Regions from separate parts of the Agarivorans sp. Z349TD_8 genome, predicted to be linked through region 2. Evidence: predicted binding sites of a transcription regulator. Region 2 holds the regulator's gene; the other holds the start of a gene.
What was found. The regulator ArgR, encoded in region 2, controls arginine synthesis, uptake and breakdown. The targets are predictions, from matches to a motif close to ANTGAATANNTATTCANT.

Region 1: argC (N-acetyl-gamma-glutamyl-phosphate reductase) is a predicted target of ArgR. The motif match lies at 1,696-1,713, and genes of this name have one in related genera.

What each region holds. Positions count from the first base shown of each region.
Region 1 covers NZ_CP194037.2:518,621-522,043, reverse strand. The annotation lists gene argB (acetylglutamate kinase) at 1-519, opposite strand, end outside; gene argC (N-acetyl-gamma-glutamyl-phosphate reductase) at 528-1,538, opposite strand; gene ppc (phosphoenolpyruvate carboxylase) at 1,953-3,423, shown strand, end outside.
Region 2 covers NZ_CP194037.2:4,090,487-4,093,909, forward strand. The annotation lists gene mdh (malate dehydrogenase) at 1-795, opposite strand, end outside; gene ACRRS1_RS18315 (transporter substrate-binding domain-containing protein) at 975-1,682, opposite strand; gene argR (transcriptional regulator ArgR) at 1,871-2,338, shown strand; gene ACRRS1_RS18325 (ABC transporter ATP-binding protein) at 2,362-3,414, opposite strand.

The DNA of each region.
Region 1 (3,423 bases), 1.5 Mb from region 2:
TAACACCAACTGCCCTTGAAGTAATTGACACACCGTTAAGGCCGCTTGATCTGCATTGACATTATATAATTCACCATCACTTCCAATCCCTATCGAACTAATCACAGGGACATGGCCCAGCTCAATTAAACTGTTCAGTAACGCCGGGTTTGCAGCTGAGGCTTCGCCTACATGCCCTAAACGCGGATCCATTGGTGTCACCCGACAAGAGCCTGCATCACTTAAACACAAACCAACCGCTGACAGTCCAGACTTCAGTGCTCGCGCTAATAGCAATTTATTACTAGTACCCGCTAAAGCACCCACCACATAGGGGATTTGCTCTTTAGGCGTAATCCGCAAACCATCAAGTTTTTCTGAGACAAAGCCGGTTTTCGCCAATACGTCTTCGACAACTACGCCACCACCGTGTACTAAAACAATAGGCTGAGAAACTGCCTCTAAAGCGGCAAATAAATTATCTAAGGCGTGGGAATTATTCAATACCGCACCACCTAATTTAATCACTAAAGTTTTCATACAGAACCTTAAACTAATGCCGTTGTGGCGGCAAAGCCATTGCGAATATTGAGGCACTGAATAGCCTGACTAGCGGCCCCCTTCAACAAGTTATCTTCCGCAGAAACCACAATCAGATCATCGCCCTGCTGTTGCCAAGCCAAATCGATAAATGGCGTATATTCTACTTTAGTAATCGATGGCCATTCGTCTGCTAATAAACGCACAATTTGTTGCCCCGCATAAGCTTGTTGATAAGCTTCATTCACCTGCTCTGGTGTAGTTCCCGGTTTTAAAATGACATTAATCGTCGCTAAGATACCGCGCTTAAAATTGCCAAGATGTGGCGTGAAGATCACCGGATGACCGAGATGCGTGGCGATTTCCGGTTGGTGACGATGCTTAAATACACCATAAGGACTTAGGCTCACCTCGCAGAAGCTACTATTTAAAGACGCTTTGCGCCCAGCGCCACTCACACCACTGGTTGCGTTAATTACCGCTTTACTATTATCAGCAATCAAACCCGCCGCCGCCAAAGGTTTTAAGGCCGTTAAAGAAGCCGTAGGATAACACCCCGCCACCGCGACTAAATCAGTTTGTTTAATCTGCTCGGCATTCCATTCAGCTAAACCATAGACCGCTTTATCCAGTAATTCGGGATATTGGTGAGTAAAACCATAGTAGGTTTCATAAAACTCGGCATCTTGCACCCGAAAAGCACCCGAGAGATCAAATACCTGACAACCAGCAGCTAAAAAGGCCGGCGCCAAATCATGACTAACTTCATGTGCGGTTGCCAACAACACAATGTCAACATTGGCAAAAGTACTGGCGATATCAGCCACCATTAGAGGCTGAACTGGTGCATCAACAATACCGCGTAATCGACCATGTAAACTGGATAAAGACTTACCCGCATCGAGACTTCGCTCGGAGACAAATAAGCCTGCAAGTTGTAACTGCGGATGGCGACTCACATAGCCTGCCAACTCCGCTCCGGTATAACCACTCGCTCCAATAATCGCAGCCTGTAACATCGTGTCTTCGTTCCCTTCACATTGGTAATATTTTCATTTGTGACAAAGCTTAGCGCCGCTGACAAGTTTAATAAAAAATCATTATTTTAAACAAGCTGAACCAAGCTATGCTTCAATTATTGCGGAGCATACCACAAGTAATTCGTTATGCAATAATAATGCATTTTTATTTATTGTAATATTTGTAAAAAATACTAAAATCGTGGCTAATCCTCTAAATTTACCGATGACCATGAGATACGCAATAGGCCTGAGCGCTTGATCCACCTCAAAGGAACTCAGGTTACCTGTAATTTTATTACAGGTGCTTTGACTATAAGCGCAGTCTTAGGTATGTTTTTGGGCTAGGAATAGGGTAATTTAGTAAATTAATTTCAATAATCGCTAGCATACGCCAACAGTAAAGGAAAAAGAATGAGCCAGAATTTGCCTCAGGAAACCAATGCGTCATTACGAGGAAATGTAAATTTACTCGGACAGCTACTTGGTAATACGATCAAAAGCCATATGGGCGAGGCTTTCCTCGAGAAAGTAGAAACGATCCGTCAGCTAGCAAAAGCGTCACGCAGCAATGATGAACAAGCGCGTGAGCAGCTATTAGAACTATTACGAAATTTAAGCGATGATGAGTTATTACCTGTAACTCGCGCCTTTAGCCAATTTTTAAATCTGGCTAATATCGCCGAACAATTCCATACCATTTCTCGCAATTGTGAAGGCAGTACCTGCACCACCGATCCCATCGATTTGGTATTTCAAAAATTAAAACAAGAGCAACTTAGCGAAGCAGAAATTCATCACGCAGTTGCCCAACTCAATATCGAATTAGTCTTAACGGCCCACCCCACCGAAGTGACTCGCCGAACACTAATCAATAAATACGTGAGTATTAATGATTGTCTCGACTGGTTAGAATTAGACTTACCGCAACGAGAGCGGGATAATTTGATGGGTCGCCTAGAGCAACTGATTAATCAAGCTTGGCACACCGACGAAATCCGTAAGCTACGCCCAACCCCAGTTGACGAAGCCAAATGGGGCTTTGCCGTAATTGAAAACTCATTGTGGCATGCTGTTCCTGAATTTGTTCGACAATTAGATAAGAAACTCAGTAATCACTTCGACATGCGTCTTGCTTTAGATAGCGCTCCTGTGGTGTTTTCATCATGGATGGGCGGAGACCGAGATGGTAACCCCTTTGTCACCGCAAAAGTGACTGAAGAAGTATTACTTTCAAGCCGTTGGGTCGCTGTAGATTTATACCTGAAGGAAATTCAGAAGCTAGTCAGTGAATTGTCGATGAGCGATGCAAATCAAGCCTTGCTTGAGCAAACTGGCACTCAGAGCGAACCTTATCGTGCGCTACTTAAAGTATTGCGCAGTGAACTACAAGAAACCCACGACTACCTTACCGCGAAGTTGAAAGGTCAGTATACAGAAGCCCGCGACATCGTAGTGAATACCGAACAGCTGCGGGAACCGCTCGAGCTATGTTACTACTCACTACAAGATTGTGGCATGAGCATCATCGCCGATGGGACTCTACTCGACCTATTACGTCGTATCGCCTGCTTTGGCATCAACTTATTGCGCTTGGATATTCGCCAAGACAGTGGTCGTCACGAAGAAGTTTTTTCAGAACTGAGCCGTTATTTGGGCTTGGGCGATTATGCGCATTGGAATGAAACCGACAAACAACACTTTTTATTACAAGAGTTAAACTCCAAGCGGCCATTGTTCCCACGAAATTGGGAACCCAGTGAGTCGGTGCAAGAAGTGCTGGATACCTGTGCCATCATCGCCAAACAAGAGCGTGAAGCCTTAGGTATATACATTATTTCTATGGCTAGTGAGCCCTCCGATGTATTAGCCGTACAGCTGCTAT
Region 2 (3,423 bases):
TTGAGCAAAGAACTGAGCGTGCTCACTGCCGCCATCAACATAGGCACATTCAATCACGTCTTCACCTTGCGCAGCTTTCACTAAAGAGAGACAAAAACGTGCTGCGGCCTGCCCCATCGAAAGCGTAGCACTGCCACCACCAGCTTTGGCTTCCACGACTTCGGTGCCCGCATTTTGAATTCGCGTGGTCATGGCAGCGATTTCATCATCGCTAAATTCAATACCGTCTAGTTGCGATAGCAAAGGTAAAATTGTCACCCCGCTGTGACCACCAATCACATTAAGTTTTATATCTGCAGGGTTGAGGCCTCTGGCTTCCGCAATAAAAGTTTCTGAGCGGATCACATCGAGGGTTGTCACCCCAAAAAGTTTACTCTTATTGTAAACACCCGCCTTTTTTAGTACTTCCGCGGCAATAGGCACAGTCGTATTGACAGGGTTGGTGATAATACCAATACACGCGCTTGGGCAAGTCGCGGCAACTTTTTCAATTAAATTTTTAACAATACCTGCATTAATGTTAAATAAATCAGAGCGATCCATTCCAGGTTTACGCGCCACACCCGCTGAAATTAATACAATGTCAGCACCTTCCAAGGCAGGTGTCGGGTCTTCTCCTGCAAATCCTTGTATTGCGACTTGAGTCGGGATATGGCTCAAATCAACCGCAACCCCAGGAGTAACAGGAGCGATATCATAAAGTGAAAGTTCAGAACCCGCAGGTAATTGAGTTTTTAATAGTAATGAAAGGGCTTGACCTATTCCGCCAGCGGCACCTAATACGGCTACTTTCATCCAACTTCTCCATGCTTTTTTATTGTGGTAGAGGGGTAATCTTTAAAGACACACACAAGATAGCGGAATCTATAAAGAAATACAATTTAGCAACATTTTTAAAGCAACTATAAAACACTAAAAGACCGACTCAATCACACTTTAACAACTCGTTTTAGACCTTGGTCTAACTGTATTTGCTACTTAAAATAAGCTTGGTAGATAGCCTGATACTCGCCATTACTTTTTAACACTTTCAATGCATCGTTAATTTTCTGGAGTAAACGCTGATCTTGTTTCGACACAGCAATACCTAAACCACTTGCTGGATAAGTTCTATCAGTTTGGAGCACATATTGTGGGTGTTTTACTAACCAATAATGCGCCGCAGCAGAATCCAGCAGCACAGCATCAATACGATCTTGCAGCAAATCCTGCAAAGCCAATTGATAACTAGGGTAAGAAATAGAGAATATGGCTTTACGTTGGCGACGCAAGAAACGCTGGAAACTGGAACCATTCTGTACTGCAACCACCGACTGAGATGTGAGCTTATACTCAGCTTTGGTAATATAGACTGCGATATTGTCAAAATAAGCGTGGCTAAAATTCACTAAACGCTGGCGAGGCTCAGTAATATCCAAGGCTGAAATCGCAAAATCATAGTGCCCGACCGCCACACTGCCCAATAGACTATCGAAGGGTTGGTGATAAAACTGACACTCTCTTTTCATCTGCATACAGAGGGCCTTCGCGAGATCGATATCAAAACCCACCAGCTGCTTATTTTGGTCAAACGACTCAAAAGGCGGATATGAAGCTTCGGTGACAACCCGTAATGGTAGCTCCTCTGCCTGAGCAAAATGTATCAATATTAAGGATAGAAATAACAAAAATTTGCAGCGCATAAGTGATTACTCATCATGTCTTTACAACTATGATAATGCAGCTTTGCTCACTCGAACAACTCATAGCGAGAACTTCACTACCGAATAGTGTGCCAAACTATGCATTTATATGCACAAAAGGGGAATAAAGTTGATATAAGAGTTAAAGTTGGCGACAATAACTGCGGATTTATAAGCTCGGATCACCGATGAAATATAGCGATAAACAAGAACAGTTAATAAAAGCCTTTAAATCACTGTTAAAAGAAGAACGATTTGGTTCGCAAGCTGAAATCGTTACCGCCTTGCAGGAGCAAGGTTTTGAAAACATTAACCAATCTAAAGTCTCACGAATGTTGAGCAAATTTGGGGCGGTTCGCACCCGCAATGCCAAGATGGAAATGGTTTACTGTTTACCTGCCGAATTGGGGGTCCCGACCGTTTCTAGCCAACTTAAAATCTTGGTTTTAGAAATGGACTTCAACGATGCACTAATTGTCATTCATACCAGCCCAGGGGCTGCACAATTAATTGCTCGCCTATTGGATTCTTTAGGTAAGGCCGAAGGGATCCTTGGCACCATTGCCGGAGACGATACCATTTTTATCACCCCTACCCGTCAAATTGACATTGCTGACGTATTTCAATCAGTCAAAGAACTATTCGAAATCAGTTAGCACCTAATGGCCCCTTCCCCAAACTAAGCTTTGGGGAAGACAAAAGCCGCTAAATGTTCCACCGATAACCAAACTTTAACCCCAGGTTCAGCCTGCCAATGATCGCGCATGCGAGCATGTAAAACCTGCTCTGGTAGCGCGGCTAATCGCAGCCTAAAATGGGTTTCGTTACCCATGGGATGAACTGAAATGATAGTTGCTTCAATCATCTCACTATTTTCGAGTTGATGAACCATGACATCTTTGGCCCGCACGATCACTTCAACTGCTTGCTCGTCGGCAAATTGCTCTGCCGCAAATGAGCCCAGAGCCGTCACCACTTTTCCTTGCCGCACCTTGGAGGAAAATCGATTACTCGGGCCAAATAAAGCGGCAACAAAAGCATTCTTTGGCTGATTGTAGAGTTGTTGTGGCGTGTCATCTTGAATGATTTTACCCTGCTCCATCACGACAATTCGATCGGCAATAAACATTGCCTCGAAAGGATCATGGGTGACCATTAACGCCGGCGTATCACTCTTCTTTAAAATATCGAGGGTTTCTTCTCGCACCTGTTGACGTAAATGCTCATCTAAGGCCGAGAATGGTTCGTCAAGTAGCAGCGTACTTGGCTCAGGAGCAAGCGCCCGAAGTAAGGCGACACGTTGCTGCTGACCTCCGGATAAAGTGTGTGGGAAGCGCTCCAGCAAACCGTTCATGCCCATGTTTGCTAAGCTATCTTGAACCCATTGACGTCGTTGCGGTAGGTCTTGACGAGTAGCGAAACCATATTCAATATTAGCGCGAACAGTCATGTGCGGAAAGAGCGCGTAGTCTTGGAACATCATGCCTATCGCACGTTGCTCAGGAGGCAGATGAATCCCTTTAGCGGGCGCTGCCACTAATTTTTGTTGCAAATAAAGCTCACCGCTTTGCAAACGTTCTAAACCTGCAATCAATCTTAGTAAGGTGGTTTTTCCACAACCTGATGGCCCAAGTAAGGCAACAATTTGGTGGCTATCCACCGTTAAACTAACATCTTTTAGTGCTTGCTGCTTACCGTAGTAATGATTAACTTGGCGTAACTCTATACTCATGGAGGCTAA